3 regions of the uncultured Porticoccus sp. genome follow, and region 2 is predicted to be linked to each of the others. Evidence: predicted binding sites of a transcription regulator. Region 2 holds the regulator's gene; each other region holds the start of a gene.
The links. Region 2 encodes sigma-54, which starts transcription at its own class of promoters, with help from an activator protein. Its sites were predicted from a motif close to TGGCACANNNNTTGCNNT; they were not measured.

Region 1 (7,099 bases), on a different contig from region 2:
GGCCGCCAGTAGCACGCGGGTCTGGCCCAAGTTAAGCAGGTTGGTGGCGTGGCCACGGGTGGTGCTATATACCTCAAATATGGCATCGTCCCGCGCCGCTGTTAACTCATCGGCCGGCAGGTCGAATCCGTCACCATGGTCCGACATAAAAAACACGTAGGCATTATCCAGCGCACCGGTCGCCTTCAGATCCGCCATAAACTGACCGAACTGCCGGTCTACCTGTTTCAGCATCATGCGGTAGCGGTAAAACGACTGCTCAGCGGGGTCTTCACTGTAGGGCTCACCTTCCAGCGGTTCCCACTCCCGTGACAACCAGGGCCAGTGGGGCAACACAAAGTGAGCGGCCAGAAACACCGGCTGATCCGGCTCACGAACCACGGCATCCAGAATGGCCTGACTGTACCGCTCGGGATCGTAGTTCATGTCGCGTCCCCGGTTCAGATACATATTCGGGAACAACCATTTACCTGCCACAGTATTGCAGAGCAAATTGACGAGCGGGTGATCAAAACCGCCCAACATGAAGTTGAGTGCACCGTACTCGGGGCCGACTACCTCATCGAAGCCGAAGGTTTCATCAATGTTATTGAAGCGCCTCTCGTCCATCGCATAAATTGAGCGATAGCCACTGTCCTGCATCCAGCGTCCCAGGGCGCGATTTTTGTCCATATATTTATGGTTAGTCAGGTTGTAGCGGCCATTATGGCTGACCGGCTCGGCACCGGTAAGAATGCTCATCCACGCCGGAAAGGTTCGGGCATACGGCGTGTAAGCATTTTCAAAAACGGTGCTCTGTTGTAGAAATTTGTCTACATTGGGCGTCAGACCGGTAGTGTTGCCAAAATAGCCGGTCTGGTCCGGACGCAGGGAATCGATACCGATAATAAAGATATTGGGTGGCCCGTCAGCACTATTAATCACAGCGCCATTAAATTGCGCATTGCCGGCTGTGGTGCTCAACCCGTACATCGTGCCAAACGCGCCCACAGCCAACACACAGGCCGAGCCCCAGACGCGGGCGTTGTGCCGGATCAGAAAGCCCAGGCTTACAACAAACGCCACGACAAAGATCGCCAGCAGGCCGACGAATACCGCGTCACTCATTAACCAGGGGCTTTGATTCAGAAAGCCGCTGCCCTGCATCTGCGGATAGCGCCGGTTGCTCCACACCAGCAACAGCAGCGCCGATAACAGAAACAGCAATACCGGCAACAACTGGCGGTTTTTCGGGCTGATCGCGGGCAGGCCCAGCCAGCCCGCGGAGGCCAACCACAGTAAAAACAGCCAGGCCAGATGAATGGCCACCATGGCCAGCACAAAGTAGCCTAGGTCCCACCAGAAACCGGGGCTGACCAGCAACGCATGGTAAAAGGCCTTCATATCAACCTGATCCGGCGCCACAATCAGCACCTGGTAAAAGTTGGCCACCAACACCACCACCAGAAAGCCCAGAATCAACCAGGCATAGAGTGTAATTGGTCGGCGCGGTGGAGGTGCTTGCTGGTCCAGGCTGGTGGACTGGATGGCCTCTGTCTCGGGAGTATCCGTCATCATCATCTACATCTGTTGGTGGTAATCATCATTCATTAAAAAACCCTGCCTGATTGGAACCAGGCAGGGTTTTGCTTGTTGCAATGGCGAATGGAACGGGTCAACCACCCCATTCACTGCACTCCAGTAAACCTACTTGCAGGAACCGGGCAAGTATTGGGTATTGAGAGTGCCAGGTTCACATTTGAACCTGAACACCTGATTACCCACATTTGACGATGTCATTGTAACAGAATTGGCAAGTTCGGGTGTCAAGGTAATTGTTCCGCCGTCAACATCGGAGTCATTAAAGCCTTGGGTTGTGACTGTGATCACCCCGTCAGGACTTGTCGCAATGCTGGCCACGTATTGGCTAATACCGTTGCCGCCAGGACCACTGCCCTCACCACAACCCCATCCATTACTGCCGGGAATGGAAGTTGAATCAGAGGCAGTCTGGTAGACCTCAGATATCGTGGTGCGACACTGGCTGGTGGCCAGGATCACTTCGGACATTTTGGCCTTGATCACGTAGCTCTGGTAGGCGGGCAGTGCCACGGCGGCCAGAATACCGATAATCGCGACCACGATCATCAGTTCGATAAGGGTAAAACCCTGTTGTACTTTCTTCATTGTATTTCTCCCATGAAATAACGATATGCCATTTGGCGTTATTGCAGGGTATATGTCTAGCATTTACCGTGCCAAAGAACGGGTCTGCGGACATCAAGGGTTTGAGCTCACCGCAGACTGACAATTTTTGTCAGTTTATAACCAGACCCGGCAGTCATGCCGCATTCAGCCGGTGACAATATCCTCCACCAGCGCCGATCTTCCGGACCGGCACCCCGAACCAGATTGTGAATCCGGGCGTGAATCAGCCTCTATCAATCACCAACCCGGTTGCGCAGCCCACCACTAATCCGTTGCGCCGTAACCAATGAGACTAATGCCCTGCGCCCAGCTATGGCTCCCGCCGTCACCTTGTATTAACATCACGGCTGGTTCTACTGCTGTTTCTACTTATTTGCGCCGTTGAGTATCTGTCCGCCTATGAAACAAACCGATACATTGAAAGGCTTGGCCAAACGTCTGGTAACGGATCAGTTGCTGGAAGAAAACGTTGCCGTGCAGGCACTGGCTGAATGTGAAAGCGACCAGTCCAACCTGGTGCATTACCTGACTCACAATAACCTGTTGGCCCCCAGCCTGATCGCCGCAGTTGCGGCCAATGAATTTGGCACACCACTCTACGACCTCTCGGCCCACAACATTGAGGCCAGCCCGAAGGAGCTTGTTGAGAAAAAGCTGATTCGCAAGCACCAGGTTCTGCCCCTGTTCAAGCGGGCCAACCGCCTGTTTTTGGCAGTGAGCGACCCCACCAACCACCAGGCAGTAAGCGAGGTGCGCTTTCAGACCGGCCTGTCCGTTGAGCTGGTGCTGGTGGAACACGACAAACTGGAGCGGGCGCTGGATGCCTACCTGCATGAGCAGGATGAACATGAAATGGGCGATGCGCTCGGCACCATGGATGATGTGCACCTCGATGACCTGGATATTGAGGCCGTCGACGAGGATAACAAAGGCGGCGGCACTGGCATTGACGCCAGCGATGTAGACGATGCCCCGATTGTGCGGTTTATCAATAAACTGCTGCTGGACGCCATCAAACAGGGATGTTCGGATATTCACTTTGAACCCTATGAAAAAACCTACCGGGTGCGGTTCAGGACCGATGGTATTCTTCGCGAAGTTACCAAGCCCCCGGCCAATCTGGCCCCACGGCTGGCGGCGCGCCTGAAGGTGATGTCACAAATGGATATTTCCGAGCGTCGCGTACCCCAGGATGGCCGGATTAAACTGTGGATTTCAAAGAACCGGGCCATCGATTTTCGGGTGAACACTCTGCCCACCCAGTTCGGCGAGAAAATCGTACTGCGGATTCTTGATCCCACCAGCGCCCAGGTGGGTATTGAAAACCTCGGCTATGAAGAAGACCAGAAGCAGATGTATCTGGATGTGCTGAACCAACCCCAGGGCATGATTCTGGTGACCGGTCCCACCGGTAGCGGTAAAACCGTCTCGCTGTATACCGGCCTGAATATTCTCAACACCACCGAACGCAATATCTCCACGGCCGAAGATCCGGTGGAAATCAACATGCCGGGCATCAACCAGGTACAGATCAATTACAAGGTGAAACTCACTTTCCCGGAGGCGCTGCGGGCTTTCCTTCGACAGGATCCGGATGTGATCATGGTGGGTGAGATTCGCGACCTGGATACCGCCGAAATCGCCATCAAGGCAGCCCAGACCGGTCACCTGGTGTTGTCCACCCTTCACACCAACAGTGCCCCGGAAACTCTCAACCGACTGCTCAATATGGGCGTACCCGCATTTAACGTGGCCACCTCGGTGAACCTGATTATTGCCCAGCGGTTGGGCAGGCGACTCTGCGTGCATTGCAAAAAGCCCGCTGACGATATACCCCATAACATCCTGATCGATGAGGGTTTTGAGACCATTGGCCGCCCCCTGGAGGAGCTGACCCTGTTTCACCCGGTCGGCTGCCCGAAATGTACCAACGGTTACAAAGGACGGGTGGGGGTTTACGAGGTGTTGAAAGTAACCCCCAAAATAGCCCGGCTGATTATGGAAGGTGGCAATTCGATTGAAATTGAACAGGCGGCCATCGAAGAAGGCTTCAGAACTTTGCGCCAGTCGGCACTTCGTCGCGCGGGCGAAGGTATAATCAGCCTGGAAGAGGCTAATCGGGTAACCAAGGACTAATCCATGGCAACAACGGCACAGGTCTATACCTACAAGGGAAAGGATAAAAGAGGCAAGCCCATCCAGGGCGAACTGAAGGCGAGTAGCGCAGTGATGGTGAAGGCCCAGCTCCGCAAGCAGGGCATTGCCGCCAGCCGGGTCAAGAAAAAGGCCAAGCCCCTGTTCACAGGTCAGAAACCCGTCAAACCCCAGGATATCGCGATTTTTACCCGTCAGCTGGCCACCATGATGCGCGCCGGTGTACCGCTGGTACAGAGCTTTGATCTGGTCGGCGAAGGTGCCGATAAAGAATCCCTGCGCGAGATCATTTATACCATTCGCGATGACGTCTCCTCTGGTATCAGCCTGGAGGGCGCCCTGCGCAAACACCCCAAACACTTTGATGATCTGTTTTGCAGCCTGGTTGGCGCCGGTGAACAGGCTGGTGCGCTGGAAACCATGCTGGACCGGATTGCCACCTACAAGGAAAAAACTGAATCCCTGAAAGCCAAAATCAAAAAAGCCCTTACCTACCCGATTGCCGTTGTACTGGTGGCGGTGATTGTGACCGGGATACTGCTGGTCAAAGTGGTGCCGGTATTTGCCGAAACCTTCAGTAACTTCGGGGCCGACCTGCCCGCATTTACCCAGTTCGTACTGGGCCTGTCGAATACGGCACAGGAGTGGTGGTTTATCTGGATAATCAGCCTGGTCGCCTTTTTTCTGATCTTCCGTGAAGCCAAACGGCGCTCAACGAAGTTTGATGCGTTCATTGATAAATACATACTGAAAGTGCCGGTGGTGGGCAACATTCTCTACCAGGCCATTATCGCCCGGTTCGCCCGCACACTCTCCACCACCTTTGCCGCCGGGGTGCCGCTGGTGGATGCACTCACGTCGGTGGCGGGGGCCGCGGGCAATGCGGTTTACCGGGAGGCCATTTACAAGGTTCGGGACGATGTGACCACGGGGATTCAGCTTCACCAGGCCCTCAAAACAACCAACAAGTTCCCTGTAATGCTGCTGCAAATGACCTCAATCGGTGAGGAGTCCGGCGCGCTGGATGACATGCTGGAGAAGTCTGCCGTGTTCTACGAAGAGGCGGTCGACAATGCCGTGGATAACCTGACTACCCTGCTGGAGCCAATGATCATGGCCGTGCTAGGGGTTCTGGTGGGCGGCCTGCTGATTGCCATGTACCTGCCGATCTTCAAACTTGGCGCGGTGATCTAGGTCCGTTGATGCCCGATATGCTGGGTTTATCCGTTGCGCCAGTGTTGGCGGTCAGTCTGATACTGGGCTTGCTGGTGGGCAGCTTCATCAATGTGGTGATTTACCGGCTGCCCCGGCAACTGGCCGCCACCTGGCGCCGGGATTCACAGGAGTTTCTAGAGATCGAACCGGATTCAGAGGCCGTGCCGGAACCGCTCAATGTGGTGTTTCCCGCCTCTCACTGCCCGCAATGCGGCGCCCCGATCAAGGCCATTCACAACATTCCACTGTTGAGCTATCTTCTGCTGCGCGGCCGCTGTGCACACTGTCGGACTGCCATTTCCCTGCAGTATCCACTGGTTGAACTGGTTTCCGGCCTGCTGACGGTAATGGTGGTGTATCAGTTTGGTCTGACGGCGACCACCGCGCTGGCATTACTGTTCAGCTGGAGCCTGCTGGCGCTCACCGGCATTGATTTCAACGAGCAATTACTGCCGGATGGCATTACCCTCCCCCTGCTCTGGCTGGGTTTGCTGGTCAACGTCAACGGCCTGTTCACCTCGCTGGACAACGCGGTGATTGGTGCGGCAGCGGGCTACCTCAGCCTCTGGTCAGTGTTCTGGCTGTTCAAGCTGGTGACCGGCAAAGAGGGCATGGGCCACGGGGACTTCAAACTGCTGGCGGCGCTCGGTGCCTGGCTGGGCTGGCAACAATTGCTGCTGATCGTTTTACTGTCGTCGCTGGTGGGCGCTGTGGTGGGCCTGCTGATGGTTGTTCTGCTGGGGAGGGACAGACAGATACCCATTCCATTTGGCCCCTACCTGGCAGCGGCTGGCTGGATTGCCCTGCTCTGGGGTGAAACATTGACCACGAGTTACCTGACGCTGTTCTGAGCGATGCCATCGACGAATGTTGTTCGGTGATGTTTAGCCCGGTTATGCTTTCCTCCGTAATGAATACGTTTTCAATTTTCCTGTGAGCGCCCCATCATGTTTACCGTAGGTCTGACCGGTGGCATCGGCAGCGGCAAAAGTGCCGTAGCACAGTTATTTCGACAGCGCGGTATCACTGTTGTGGATGCCGATCAGGCGGCGCGCGCGGCCGTACTGCCCGGTTCTCCGGCATTGGCGAAAATCCGTGCCCATTTTGGGGCCGCGGTGCTGAAGGAGGATGGCTCCCTGAACCGTGCCTGGTTGCGGGAGGCGGTGTTTGCCGATCCCGAACAACGGCAGTGGCTGGAAGCCTTGTTACACCCGGCCATTGCAGTGCTGATAGACGAGGCCCTGGCTAATGCCGCCAGCCCCTACGCCATTCTGGAATCGCCCCTGCTGCTGGAAACCTCGCAGCATACATTGGTGAACCGGATATTGGTGGTGGATGTCAGCGAGGCGACCCAGGTGGCCCGTGCCATACAACGTGACGGTGGCGATGAGGCACAGATTCGCGCCATTATGGATGCTCAGATCAGCCGCCATGCGCGGCTCGGCAGGGCGGATGACATCATCGATAACGATGGCCCACTGGCGGCATTGGAGCCGGCCGTGGCGGCACTGCATCAGCGTTATCTGGCCTTGGCAGGCCAGCA
Region 2 (7,099 bases):
CTGATCAGTCTGTCGCGCCAGTTCTCCAGGCGTTGAAACTGCTGGCGAAAAACCTGACTGTCATGGTGAAAACTCTCCAGTTCCCGGCGTATGCCCTCGCTGTCGATAACACGCATGATTTTGCCAATATATTGCAGCTGGCGTCGTCGACCCTCGCGATTTTTTAGCCGTCTTGCCAACGCGACGGCTTCGGCAAGCTCTTCTGGTATGGTGACCTTGGCCAGTTTGGCCGGGGCTAGGTCCACGAGCTCTTCGCCGAGCTTTTGCAGTGCGATCATCTCGCGTTTGACGGCCGACTTGCTTTTGGGTGGTTCTTCGTCTGGCAGATGGTCTGGAAAAGAATCTTCAATCATGATACTTAGCTATAAAACAGGGTGGCGAGACCCAGAAACGAAAGAAAACCCACCACATCTGTAACCGTGGTGAGCGCGACGCTCCCCGCCAGAGCGGGGTCGATACGGCATTTTTTTAGAAACACCGGCAGCAACGTGCCTGCAACAGCAGCGGAGATGAGGTTGATGGCCATGGCGGCAGCAATGATGAAAGCTATGATCGGGTCGTTAAACCAGAGAGCAGCAACGCCGCCCATCACCAGTGCCCATAGCATGCCATTCAAAGCGCCGACGGCAAATTCCTTGCTCAGTAACCAGCGCATATTGTTTTTGCTGATTTGTCCCAGTGCCATGCCCCGAATAACCACGGTGAGCGTCTGACTGCCAGCAACGCCACCCATGCTGGCGACAATGGGCATCAGGATAGCCAGTGCGACGACCTTTTCAATCGTGGCTTCGAAAATGTTGATCACCGATGAGGCGAGGATAGCGGTTATCAGATTCATCCCGAGCCAAACGGCCCGACGGGGCGCCGTGCGCTTGACCGAGGCAAAAGTCTCTTCTTCGTCGCTGAGACCGGCCAACCCCAACAGTGAGTGGGCGGCATCCTCGATAATCACGTCTACCACGTCATCGATGGTGATTCGGCCAAGCAGTTTGTGGTCCGGGCCTACGACTGGGGCTGAAACCCAGTCATTCTTTTCAAACAGTAGTGCAACCTGCGAATCCGGCATATCGGCTGTGATGGCCTGTGCATCAGTTACCATCATTTCGCGCACAGTGATATTGGGGCTCGCGGTCAACAGTTTGGTGAGCGGTAATGTGCCGAGAAAGGTGTCTTCCCGATTCACCACAAAAATATTATCGGTGATATCCGGAATTTCTTCGTGGCGACGCAGGTAACGCAATACCACATCAATTGTCAGGTCGGGTCGGACAGTGATGGTGTCCGTGTTCATCAACCCGCCGGCGGTATCTTCGTTGTAAGTAAGTACTCGCTCTACCCGCAGCCGATCCTGGCTGCTCATCGCCTGAAGTACTTCTGGTATTACCTGGTCGGGAAGTTGCTGCAGAATGTCTGCAATGTCATCGGGGTCAAGGCCTTCAGTAAGTGAGGCGACCTCGTGACTTTCCATTTCACTAAGGATTTCACCGCGGAGTTCCTCGCTGAGCTCACCGATTACCTCGCCTTCCAGCTCCCGGTCCACCAGGTCCCATAATACCCGCCGGGCTTTAGGTGGTGCAGACTCTATCTGGTCGGCGATATCGCCGGGAGAAAGGTTATTGAGCATGTGTCGAAGCAGGCGCACATCGCTCGAATTCATCATTTCGTTGATGCTGGCGAGCCTGGACAAATGGCTGAATTTTTCGTTAGGCCCCTGCATCTGAGAAGTTTTCCCTGACCGTCAGTTTGAAGGCGGATAGTGTATAGGTGGGCGTGACAAAATTATACAGTGGTCTGGTTGGTAGACGGCGCGGTTAGTGCTCTTCCTCGAATCGGTTGCCGATTAACTGTTCGATATCGCGATGGGCACGCTCTGCATCACTGCCTTCGAAAATGAAATGGAGAGAGGTGCCTTGGGTCGCGGCAAGCAACATCAGTGACATCACACTTTTGGCGTCCACCAGTTTGTCGGGACTGCGCCCGGTTTTGATGGCGCAGCCATATTTTCCGGCAGTCGAAGCCAGTTTTGCGGCTGCTCGAGCATGCAGCCCGAGACGGTTGACAATGGTGATTTCTGTACAGATGATTTTTGACATAACAGCCCTCCCGTGATGGCGCCCGTCAGGACAGTTCTCTGTGCCGGACCTGTACATTCGGCATGGTGTTGCTGAAATGTCTGGCTAGAACGCTGGATATGTAGACTGAGCGGTGCTGCCCCCCGGTGCAGCCCACTGCAATGGTTAGATAACTGCGATTATTGGCAAGAAATGACGGTGTCCAGCGGGACAGGAACTGCTTGATGTCATTCGTCATGTCGATGACTTCCGGTTGCGATTCGAGAAATTCGATCACTGGTTGGTCGTTGCCGGTAAAGGGCCTTAACTCCTGTTTCCAGTGGGGGTTTGGCAAGCAGCGAACGTCAAAGACAAAATCCGCGTTGACTGGTACTCCGCGTTTAAAGGCAAAGGACTCAAACATGATAGCCATGTCGTCCCTGGTGTGGGGAGCAATTTGCTGCTTGATGACATCGCGTAGCTGGTGCAGGGTCATGGTGCTGGTATCAATTCTGCGATCTGCAATTGAGGCGATTGGGTCCAGCAGGGTGGTCTCAAGTTCTATGGCTTCGTTAATATCTACCCGGTCGTTGGTTAGTGGGTGCTTGCGGCGTGTTTCACTGAAACGCTGGATGATGACGGAATTTCTGGCATCGAGGAAAAGCACTTCATAGTTGATGCCCGAATGCTTCAGCTCCGCAAGAATTTTTGGAAGCTGGTCAAGGTCTTCGCCCAGGTTGCGGACATCAATTCCCACCGCAATTTTTTCCAGCCAATGCTGGTTCTTGGCGTTGATGGCTTTCTGAAAAAGGCCGGGAAGCAAACTGGCGGGAAGATTGTCAATGCAGGTAAAACCGACATCTTCGAGGACGTTCAGTGCGGTACTCTTGCCGGATCCAGAACGCCCACTTACCACCACCAGTCGCATTAGCCTTTCGCCTCAGTCGCCATCATTGCCGGTTGCTATCCGAAAGAGGTCTTGATCACTGCCGGCCTGTCGCAATGCATTGCGAACCGTTTCGTCCTGAAGTAATTCGGCGATGGAAGAGAGGACCTGCAGGTGTTCGTCGTTTTGCTCCTCGGGAACGATCAGTGCAAAGATCAGGTCTACCGGCTCTCCATCGATAGCATCGAAATCGACGGCATCAGCCAGTTTGACAAGTGCTCCGGTAATCTTTTCACAGCCTGCCAGTCGACAGTGGGGGATGGCAACACCTTCTCCTATCCCGGTGCTGCCCAGTCGCTCTCTTGCCAGCAGACTCTGGTAGAGATCGTCTGCGTTGACCCCCTCCATGCGTTCTTTCAGGAAGACGGAAAGGTTTTCCAGTACCCTTTTTTTGCTACCGCCCTCGGCGCTGGCAACGGTGTTTTCAGGGGTGAGTACATCAATCAGTTTCATGAGTGTTATCTACCGCGGTTCTTTTCCTTGTGCTTGATTAGCTGTCGATCCAGTTTGTCGGTCAGCATGTCGATAGCCGCATAAAGATCCTCATGCTCGGAATCGGCAAAGAATTCACCGCCGCTAACATGGACTGTTGCTTCAGCTTTCTGGATCAATTTTTCAACTGAGAGAATCACGTTCGTGCTGGTGATACCGTCGTGATGACGCTCCAGTTTGGATAATTTGGTAGTGACATAGTCTTTGATCGGATCAGTGATATCGAGATGATGTCCGCTGATGTTCAATTGCATGCGGTTCTCCTTAATAGGTGTTAGGTGTTGGGGTTGTAGCGTTTTCTTTCGCTGGAAGAGGGGATGCCCATCCCCTCGCGATATTTGGCAACAGTGCGTCGGGCAACCTGAATACCCATCTCCTGAAGCAGTGCTGTCAGTTTGTTATCGCTGAGGGGCTTGCCCGGATTTTCAGCGCTTACCATTTTTTTCAGCATAGCGCGAATGGCTGTTGATGAACACTCCCCGCCAGCGTCGGTCGAGACGTGGCTGGAGAAGAAATACTTTAGTTCAAAAACACCCTGCGGTGTGTCGATGTACTTTTGGGTGGTCACCCTCGAAATAGTGGATTCGTGCAGGTCCAGTCGTTCGGCAATGTCTGCCAGCACCATGGGCTTCATCGCCACGGGTCCCTGTTCCAGAAAGCCCTGTTGTAATTCAATGATGCAACTGGTGACGCGCATCAGGGTGTCATTGCGGCTTTCCATGCTGCGCAGAAACCATTTGGCTTCCTGGAGGTGATTCTTGAGGAAGGTGTTGTCTTGGCTGGAGTCGGCTCTGCGAATCAGCTGCGCGTACTGTTGATTGATACTCAGGCGAGGAGTGATGTCCTCATTGAGGGAAACTTTCCAGTGATTATCGACTTTGGTGACTCGAACATCGGGTACCACGTACTCGATATCATCGTTTCGAATGGCGTCACCGGGGTTGGGAGCCAATGTCTGGATAAGTAGGATGGCACCCTCGAGTATCTCGTGGGACAGACCGGTGATTTTTTCCATTTGTCGAAAATTGCGCTGTCCAACCAGTTCCAGGTGGTCAGTGACGAGCTGGATGGCCTCGTTAATCAGCGGCGTATCAGGAGAGAACTGGTTCAGCTGAATCAGAAGGCATTCGGCGAGGCCGGTGGCTGCAACACCAGGTGGGTCAAACTGCTGAATGCGGTGCACTACAGCGAGTACTTCATCCAGCTCAATTTCGTCGTCCAGCGCAGCCCAGATTTCTTCAACCGGTGCCGTCAGCATGCCCCGGCTATCAATTGAATCGATAATGATTTCACCGATCAGGTAATCCTTGGGAGACATCGGCGTCAGATTAAGTTGCCAGATCAGGTGGTCCTGAAGCGACTCTGTGACGTTGTGAACGCTGTCAAAATCGCGTGTATCCGCGCCGGTGTTTCTGATGGTGGTGCTGGGTTGGTAGATGTCGTCCCAGTTGGCATCGACTGGCAGGTCAGTGGGTATTTTGCTGTCCCATTCACTGCTGTTAAGATCACGCGTTGCACTGTCGATATCTTCAACTTTCCCAGTGGCGGTTTCTGCGGCCAGATTCTCGGATTCTTCAGCAAGCTCAAGCAGCGGGTTATCGTAGAGGTTCTGCTGGATTTCCTGGTGCAAGTCGAGAGAGGATAATTGCAACAGACGGATGGCCTGCTGTAGCTGAGGGGTCATCGTCAGCTGCTGGCCGATTTTCAGTTGCAAGCTGGCTTTCATGTTATGACTGCGTATAGAGAGTTGTTACGAAGATGTTCACACGGAAAGTGTAGTCTGCCTCCGGGGGGGGAGACAAGCAAAATGTGTGCCGCTTTGCACAATCGCTGTGCGGTGATACGTCCCATCAAAGCATAAAGTCTTCGCCGAGATAGATATCCCGTACCTGCTGGTTGGCGACAATATCGGTGGCCTGCCCCTCGGCAATAACCTGTCCTTCGCCAACGATATAAGCATGCTCGCAGATATCGAGTGTCTCGCGTACGTTGTGGTCTGTGATCAGGACACCAATACCTATATCGCGTAAGTGACGGATGATCTGCTTGATATCGTTGACTGAAATCGGGTCGACCCCGGCAAAGGGTTCATCCAGAAGAATGAAGGCTGGCTCAATGGCCAGTGCTCGAGCAATTTCCACCCTGCGACGTTCCCCTCCCGAGAGGCTCATGCCAAGGGTGTTGCGGATATGGCTGATATGAAACTCCTGGAGTAGCTGTTCCAGTTTTTTTGCACGCTGTTGTTTGTCGAGATCTTTTCTGGTTTCCAGGATCGCCAGAATATTATTCTCCACGGTCATCTTGCGAAAAATGGAAGCCTCTTGCGGGAGATAGCCAAGTCCCTTGCGCGCCCTGCCGTGCATGGACAGAGAAGTGATGTCTTCATCATCGATATAAACAGAGCCGCCATCCTGATGAACCAGCCCGACAATCATGTAAAAACAGGTGGTTTTGCCAGCGCCGTTAGGCCCGAGCAATCCGACAATCGCACCGCTTTCGACGGTGAGGGATACATCGCGAATCACCGGCCTTCTTTTATAGCTTTTGACCAGGTTTGACGCTTTAAGGATAGCCATTTAGTTTGCATCCTTTTGCTTGTTGGGTGGAATGACCATCTGGATTCGCTGGCGGGGATTGTCGCCACTGCTCGCCTTGACCACCTCTGCCTTCAGGTCATAGTTGATTTTTTCACCGGTGATAACGGTGCCATTTTGCTCAACGCTGGCATTTTTCAGTAGGTCGATACGGTCACTGGCCAGATGGTATTCAATAGTGTCGCCCTTGGCGTACATCATGTTGTCGTTGGGGTTCGGTTGTTGTTGGTAGCGGGCAGGTTCTCCCACACAGACAATTCGGACGACCTGGTTATTTGCCGTGTAGACGGTGACTTTGTCCGCGTGAATTTTGATGGTTCCCTGGGTAATAACGACAGCGCCTTCGTAGATCGTTGTACCGGTTTTTTCATATCGTTCGGCTCTGTCCGACTCAATATTGATAGGCTGTTGTGCGTCGCTGGGTAGCGCCAGACTGGAGGAATGACATGCTGCCAGTAGCAGCAGAATGAATAAATTATGGCGCACGGTGAATCCCCTTTACTTTTGATAGCAGTTTGAATATCTCATCATTAAGATCTGCCCACATGCCTGTGCCAGTGGTCTCCCCCTGAGGCGTTTTAATGGTCACAGGCAGGCCGGTTTCGGCAATATTGGTCTCAGGGAATATGGTTAATTTGCTGGTGAGAAATTCATTTTTGCCGCCTTTTTTAACAGATTGCCTGGCATAGACGTCACCGGACAGGACAGCCCGTTCACCCCCGTTGTAGATAGTCCCTTTCTGGGAGGTTACATGCCATGGGGGTGCCTGCTCCGAACCCTCGTTCGGCTCACTGTAAGACACCATGCCGGGGTTCTCCAGTTCCAGTCGGTTGCCGCGATTAAAGTGGCGTGCCTCCGTGGCTGTGAGGGTGTAAGCCCGGTTGCCATCCCTGTCAAAATTTACCGTATCAATATTGTTCATATAACTGTCTGCTTTGGGTAATTCTTCTACATCGGCGCTTGGCTTGTTCAGAAATACCTCTGGTGGTGACAGCCAGAACAACAGGAAAATCCCT
Region 3 (7,099 bases), on a different contig from region 2:
GTATCGTCAGGTCGTCGCCGGGTTTGAGTTGTTTGTTGCCTTCCTTGGGGATCAGCTGGTCTATATGCAACCAGTTGTCTGTCATGCTGACCAGATAGGAGGTGTGAGTAACATTCTTTTTGCCGAATCCCACCTGTAGTGGCAGCCGGGCCTGCTGAAAATTTTTCAGCAGAGCGGTAATTGAATCCGCTGAAAAAACGGTGTCAGTCATTGTCCGGGTGTCCATTAGCTCAGGCTTTTCCGAATGAGCGTGTGCTGGTGGCCGAAACCTTATCCCCCTGGTTGGAGTAGGTGGGTGTGGTATTTTCCTGACGCAGAATGTTGAGTGCGCTGGTGGCATAACGCTGTTGTTTTAGAATGAGCTTGCCGTTGTGGCGGTTTATCTCCTGGCAGCGTGTTGCCAGGTCGTTTAGATCGTTAATGGTGGCCATTAACGGTTTTGGGTTGATACTATCCGAGGCCAATTTTTCCATACCCTCCCGGCCCTTGCTTCCAGTCATTTTCTGCATGAATTGTTCCCGGGCATGGGTTGCATGGCGCTGGGAGTCCAACAACCGGTTTTTCTCCTCGGTAAGAGCCTCGATCTCACTAATATCGGTTGAGAGGAGCGCTTCGGTTTCTCTTGTCAGAACATCAAGCAATAAAGACAATTGGTTTAGCTCTGAAACCAGCAAGTTGGCGAAATTCTTTTCCGGCTCGTGATCCATAAGCTATAACCCGTGATCCATAAGTTATAAAAGGTCCCGCTCGGTTTGCAGCAGCTTTTTGACAATTTTGTCAGTATCAATCTGATACTGGCCATCGGCTATCGCCGTTTTAATCGCATTGACCCGCTGGCTGTCAATGTCAGGGATTTGGGACAGGCTTGCTTCCAGCTTGAGCATTTCCGTTGCTGCAGTGGTCAGTGTGACGCTATCGTTTTGCCCTGTGGACGATGCGCCGTCCCGAGAATCGGTGCGTGATTTTTCGGATGTGCTGCCAGCTCGCTGCGAACCCTGGTTCAGGTCAGCTCTGGTGGGTTTGATGTTCATGTCACTCTCTATAGGTTTCATAGCTGGTAGGCCATCTCTCCTGAATCATAGCGGCAAAAAATAGAAAAACTTTAGTGCACATACTGGGTGCTATTATGGCACGCTTACAGTCCCGTCGGAATTGGCAACACCTTCCACCTGCTGGTTACTGCTCAGGTTTGTTACACGTACACGTTCACCCGCTGTGGCGTCTCCCAAGGCTTTGCCCTGCATTCGCACCTGCAAATTACCGGCCCCGGCGACCAGTGTGACCTGTTGGCCCCGTTTGATCACTTTCGGGGGTCTGAGTTGATTGACTCCTATTGTGGAGCCAGCGTCGAGTGATCTCGTTAGCTCCATCCCGATAATCTGCTCCACTTCGTAGACAACGCCACTGATGGCCATATCGATGGGCTGGTCAATAACAGTGAGATCGGCCTCACTGATTATAGTGTTGCGTGCCAACGGTCTTGCCAGCACCGGTACTGCCCGTTGGGCAGAGATATGTGCGCGCACATAAATTGTCCAGGGTTGGCTGGACGCACAGCGCACACCAACATTAACGGCACCGAGGGAAGGGGCTCCCGGTGGCATAAAGGTATCCAGAGGTTGTTCGCAGTCGGGCAACCTTAGTCGTTCATCCAGAGGGCGAACCTGGACCTTCACATTGTCATAGCCGAGAGCCTGGGCTCTTCTTTTACCGGCAAGAACAACGGTATCCGTGATGCTTTGCAAAGATTGATTACCCTGATTTGAAAAAACTCCCTGGCAGATAGCTGACAGTAGCAGGCAGGGTAACAACTGGAAGCGCCAAATTTTTGTCATTTGCTCTGGAAAATAATGAGTTCCCCCTTGTTTAAGCATTAACCGTGCCAGTTGTCATGGGCGGCAAACTTTGCCGCCGGGGTGAAGGGTTGCCGATGGATCGGCTGTCAGTGTTGCCGTTAATTTTATTTAAGTCATTGAAATAAAAGAATTAAATATGTTGGCACGCAATCTGTATAGGAAAAGGGTAGAGGTTTGAATAAATGAATGTAATTGACAAAGTTTTTGGTATCTCTCCGTCGGTCCTGGCGCTGCGTTCGCAGCGTACAGAAATGATCTCCGCGAATCTGGCCAATGCGGATACTCCTGGGTACAAGGCAAAAGACATTGATTTTCAGGCTGCGCTTGGTCGGGCCACAGGGGACTACGAATTGTTGCAAACCAATAAAGCCCACATGACCGTGAACGGTATCGATAAGGAAGAGGGGATGTACCGGGTTCCTGTTCAGCCGTCACTGGACGGGAATACGGTTGAAACAGATCGTGAGCATGGGGCATTTATGGAGAACGCGATTCGCTATCAGGCCAGTCTTGATTTCCTTGGTGCCCGAATCAAATCCACATTGCAGACACTGCGTGGAGAGTGACTATGAGTCTGTTTAATGTCTTTGATATTTCCGGTACGGCCCTCTCCGCACAGAGTGTCAGGTTAAACGCCATTTCGAGCAATATGGCAAATGCCGACGTGGTGAGTGGCAGTGCAGAGACTGCATACCGGGCAAGATACCCGGTTTTTACTTCTGCTTACGATGCGGTAAGTGGCAGTAGTGACGCAGTTGGTGTACGGGTTTCCGGAATGGTGGAATCCAAGCTTGCGGCCCGTCAGGAATACATGCCGTCGCATCCGATGGCGGACGAAAATGGTTTTATCTACATGCCTAATGTGAACATCGTAGAAGAGATGGCAAATATGATTTCTGCCTCCCGCTCCTATCAAAGCAGTGTCGAGGCAATGAATACAACCAAACAGCTCATCCTCAGGACCTTGAGTCTGGGTCGTTAAGCGATAAGCATCAGGAAGGAATGATTATGAGTAGCGTAGCCAGTCTGTCAGAGCTTTTCCCCAGCACAGTGCAAGGGGAAACCATTAAGAATAATCCCAATGAACTGGGACAGGAAGATTTTATGACGCTGCTGGTTACGCAGCTTGAGAATCAGGACCCAACCAAGCCCATGGATAATCTGGAATTTATCAGTCAGCTTGCCCAGTTTGGCACTGTGTCGGGTATTCAGGACCTGCAGGGCGGGTTTAGCGGCCTGTCGTCAGTGTTGTATGCCAATCAGGCCCTGCAGGCAGCGGGCCTGGTAGGACAGGAAGTATCCACCAGCTCAAATATGGGTTACTTGGCGGAAGAGGGGGGTGAGCTCAACGCAACGGTTGCGCTGCCTGGGGACGCCACCAGTTTGAAGCTCTATGTCCAGGATCAGAGTGGCCAGCTCATTTATAGCAGATCTTTCGGTGCGACTGAGCAGGGTAACCTGAACGTCAGCTGGGATGGAACCGATGCTGAGGGGAATACCGTTGCGCCCGGCCGCTATCGTTTGAGCGCGGAGGCATGGATAGATGGTCAGAACGAAGCCGTGTCGGTTTATCCCCGCCAGCGGGTCGAGTCAGTCAGTGTGGCCGGCGACGGTAGTGGCGTATTGCTAAACCTGGCGGATGGTAGCCAGGTCTCGATATCATCCGTAAAAAGCTTTCATTAAATAAATCTGGAAATTCAGTGACGCAAGGTCAGGAGATAAAACATGGCATTTGGTACAGCAGTATCGGGCATCAAGGCGGCAAGCGCGGATTTGGGGGTGGTCGGTAACAATATTGCAAACAGTTCCACTACCGGGTTCAAGTTATCACGGGCGGAATTTTCTGATGTGTATGCCACCAGCCTGTTGGGTGCTGGTGGTAATGCCATTGGTAAAGGCGTCAGTCTGGCCGGAGTAACCCAGGAATTTACCCAGGGGAATATCAGCTTCACCAATAATGCGCTTGATCTGGCCATTAACGGTAGCGGGTTCTTTTTGCTGAGCGATGAGGGCGCATCGACTTATACCCGTGCGGGCAACTTTCAGGTGAACCGTGAAGGTCTTATCGTGACGAGCGAAGGCCAGAGGCTCCAGGCTTTTCAAGCCGATAACCTGGGAAATATCAACGGGCAGTTGGGTGATTTGCAGTTGGACACCTCCCTGATTGAGCCCAACCCCACTGGTTCAGTAGACATTACGCTAAATCTTGACTCGCGAGAGACTGCACCGCTGGTTCCTTTTGGCGGGCCCTTCGATGCTTTTGCTGTGCCCCCCACCAGTCCTGACAGTAATTCTTTCAATGCCACCAGCTCTACAACGATTTACGACGAACTGGGCAACCCTCACGTGTTAAGTACGTTTTTTGTGAAAACATCAACGGCTAACCAGTGGGAAGTTCATACGCTGGTTGATGGTGTGACAACGTCTGGACCAGATACGCTGACGTTCCAGTCAAACGGTCAATTTGATCCTGCCACCTTGCCGGTAGAGGTCAATATTGCTGGTTGGACACCCCTTAACTCCGCAGGCGCACCCACAGGTGCCAGTGCTCAGAGCTTTACTGTTTCCTTATCCAAGGGTACTCAGTTTGGGTCTGATTTTGCAGTCAGTACGATTGTTCAGGATGGCTTTACTACGGGCCAGCTGCGTGGGCTGGAAATTGATAATACCGGGGTTGCCTTTGCGCGTTACACCAATGGCCAGGCTCGCGCACTGGGACAGGTGGCTATTGCAGGGTTTGCCAACCCAAATGGTCTCCAACCTCTCGGCGGTACCAGTTGGGCGGAGACTTTCTCATCTGGTGCGGCAACCCTGGGTGAACCTGGCAGCTCCGGGTTGGGGGTGATTCAGTCCGGGGCGCTGGAAGATTCCAATGTGGAAATTACCGAGCAGTTAGTGAATATGATTATTGCCCAGCGCAATTTTCAGGCAAATGCCCAGGTGATTCAGACAGAAGATGCGATTACACAAACCGTTATTAATATCCGCTAGCAGGTAGTGATTGAGCCATGGATCATTTCGTCTATATAGCCGCTTCCGGTGCCAGGGAAACCATGCTGGCTCAGGCAGCGAATAGCCATAACCTGTCCAACGCGTCGACCACCGGTTTTCGTGCTGATCTGGTTGCGGCACGCAGCGCTTATCTTTCGGGTGCCGGTCATGAGAGTCGCGCTTATGCAGGAATCAGGAGCCAGGGAGTCGATTTTCGTGAAGGCGTGATTACCGCTACCGGCCGTGATCTGGATGTGGCGATCAATGGAGAAGGCTGGATGGCGGTGCAGGCCCCGGATGGTTCAGAAGCGCTGACTCGACGTGGCGACCTGCGTATCGATTCGTTCGGCCAGTTAACCAACGGTGCCGGGCAATCCGTTCTCGGTAAGGCGGGCCCTATTGCTTTGCCACCTTATTCGCAACTGGGCATTGGTACCGATGGCACTATCTCTATCGTTCCCCTCGGAGAAGATCCCAATACTCTGGTGGAATTTGATCGCATCAGAGTAGTAAATCCCGACCCGTCTCTGCTCACGAAAGGTGAAGACGGTCTGGTTCGCCTTCAGGGGGAAGAGCCTGCAGTTGAAGACGCGAACATAAGGCTGATCCCGGGGTCGCTGGAGAGCAGCAATGTGAATACCGTGGAATCCATGGTGAGAATGATCGAGTTGGCACGTCAGTTCGAGAGTCACGTAAAAATGATCAAAACTGCCGAGGAGCTGGATAGCTCTTCTGCGGCATTGATGAGAATAAGCTAGGGAGTTGACCAATGAATCAAGCACTGTGGATTGCAAAAACCGGGCTGGATGCCCAGCAGACCAAGATGTCAAATATTGCCAACAACCTGGCCAACGCCGGCACAACCGGTTACAAGCGAAGCCGGGCTATTTTCGAAGATCTGTTGTATCAGAATGTTCGTCAGGTGGGCGCTCAGTCCTCCCAGGATACCCAGTTGCCCTCGGGCTTGATGATAGGTACGGGTGTCCGTGTAGTGGCTACAGAAAAACTGTTTACCCAGGGGAACCTGGCACAAACCGAAAATATGCTGGATATGGCCATTCAGGGACGCGGCTTTTTCCAGATTCTGCTTCCCGATGGTACTCAGGCCTATACCCGGGACGGTTCCTTCCAGGTTGACAATCAAGGGCAGATGGTGACGTCTGCCGGCTATATTCTCCAGCCTTCGGTGACGCTGCCGGAGAATGCACTTTCGGTGAATATTGGCTCCGACGGTACGGTATCGGTCAGGCAGCCGGATTCCTCCGCTGTCAGCCAGGTAGGGACAATCCAGTTGGCGGATTTTGTGAATCCCGCGGGGTTGCAGCCCATTGGAGAAAATCTCTTTCTCGAGTCCAATGCCAGCGGTTCACCGCAGACCGGTAACCCCGGTCTGAATGGCCTTGGAACAGTGTTTCAGGGGTATGTGGAGAGCTCGAATGTCAATGTGGTAGAAGAGCTGGTCAACATGATCGAGACGCAGCGAACCTATGAAATGAACTCCAAGGCAATATCTACCACGGATCAGATGCTCCAGTATGTGGCCAGTAACCTCTAGATATGGTGAAGCAAATGAGGTTCGCATCATTCAGTTTGCTGTTTATGCTGCTCGGCTCGTTGCTGGCAGGCTGCAGTGGCATGCCCAGGGAGAGTCATCCGGACTATGCCCCGGTGGAATTGCCTGAAATGGACAGCGCCGACAGGCAGTTGCCCACGGGTGCCATTTATCAGGCTGAGCAGAATGTCAGCCTGTTCGAGGACGCCAAAGCCCGGCAGGTAGGCGATGTGGTTACGGTGATTCTGGCAGAGGCCACCAATGCTGCAAAGAGTAGCGACACCACCCTCGACAAAAGCAGTAATACGTCGATTGCAGACCCTATTATCGGCAACCGTTCCAACTTTGACCTGGGGGTTGACCTTTCCTCCGCCAGTGGTTTTGAGGGAGAAAGTGCCAGTAATCAGCGCAATAGTCTGACGGGTAGCATCGCTGTCACCGTCGCCCGGGTGCTGCCCAATGGTTACCTTTATGTACAGGGTGAAAAGTGGATACAGATCAATCAGGGGCACGAGTACATCCGCCTGAAAGGAATCGTTCGCCCGGTGGATATCTCCTCCAGTAATACGGTTCTTTCGACCATGGTAGCCGATGCCCGTATTTCCTACGGCGGCACCGGGGCACCGGCGGAAGTGAATATGGTGGGGTGGTTGTCGCGTTTCTTTATGAGTCCACTGTGGCCATTTTAGGAGAATTTCAT

Region 1: a site for sigma-54 is predicted at 2,223-2,240, ahead of AACZ64_RS07480 (pilin). Genes of this name have one in related genera too.
Region 3: a site for sigma-54 is predicted at 1,868-1,885, ahead of flgA (flagellar basal body P-ring formation chaperone FlgA). Genes of this name have one in related genera too.

What each region holds. Positions count from the first base shown of each region.
Region 1 covers NZ_CAXBHS010000006.1:144,500-151,598, forward strand. Annotated here, with positions in the region: gene AACZ64_RS07475 (sulfatase-like hydrolase/transferase) at 1-1,560, opposite strand, end outside; gene AACZ64_RS07480 (pilin) at 1,687-2,166, opposite strand; gene pilB (type IV-A pilus assembly ATPase PilB) at 2,587-4,323, shown strand; gene AACZ64_RS07490 (type II secretion system F family protein) at 4,327-5,535, shown strand; gene AACZ64_RS07495 (A24 family peptidase) at 5,544-6,407, shown strand; gene coaE (dephospho-CoA kinase) at 6,504-7,099, shown strand, end outside.
Region 2 covers NZ_CAXBHS010000007.1:141,265-148,363, forward strand. Annotated here, with positions in the region: gene yjgA (ribosome biogenesis factor YjgA) at 1-353, opposite strand, end outside; gene mgtE (magnesium transporter) at 359-1,660, opposite strand; gene AACZ64_RS08285 (HPr family phosphocarrier protein) at 1,812-2,093, opposite strand; gene rapZ (RNase adapter RapZ) at 2,119-2,979, opposite strand; gene ptsN (PTS IIA-like nitrogen regulatory protein PtsN) at 2,992-3,450, opposite strand; gene raiA (ribosome-associated translation inhibitor RaiA) at 3,456-3,743, opposite strand; gene AACZ64_RS08305 (RNA polymerase factor sigma-54) at 3,764-5,215, opposite strand; gene lptB (LPS export ABC transporter ATP-binding protein) at 5,340-6,065, opposite strand; gene lptA (lipopolysaccharide transport periplasmic protein LptA) at 6,066-6,569, opposite strand; gene lptC (LPS export ABC transporter periplasmic protein LptC) at 6,559-7,099, opposite strand, start outside.
Region 3 covers NZ_CAXBHS010000008.1:7,395-14,493, forward strand. Annotated here, with positions in the region: gene AACZ64_RS08490 (flagellar brake protein) at 1-211, opposite strand, end outside; gene AACZ64_RS08495 (flagellar protein FlgN) at 231-707, opposite strand; gene flgM (flagellar biosynthesis anti-sigma factor FlgM) at 732-1,031, opposite strand; gene flgA (flagellar basal body P-ring formation chaperone FlgA) at 1,125-1,745, opposite strand; gene flgB (flagellar basal body rod protein FlgB) at 2,039-2,422, shown strand; gene flgC (flagellar basal body rod protein FlgC) at 2,425-2,838, shown strand; gene AACZ64_RS08520 (flagellar hook assembly protein FlgD) at 2,865-3,539, shown strand; gene flgE (flagellar hook protein FlgE) at 3,582-4,847, shown strand; gene flgF (flagellar basal-body rod protein FlgF) at 4,865-5,605, shown strand; gene flgG (flagellar basal-body rod protein FlgG) at 5,617-6,402, shown strand; gene AACZ64_RS08540 (flagellar basal body L-ring protein FlgH) at 6,417-7,088, shown strand; gene AACZ64_RS08545 (flagellar basal body P-ring protein FlgI) at 7,098-7,099, shown strand, end outside.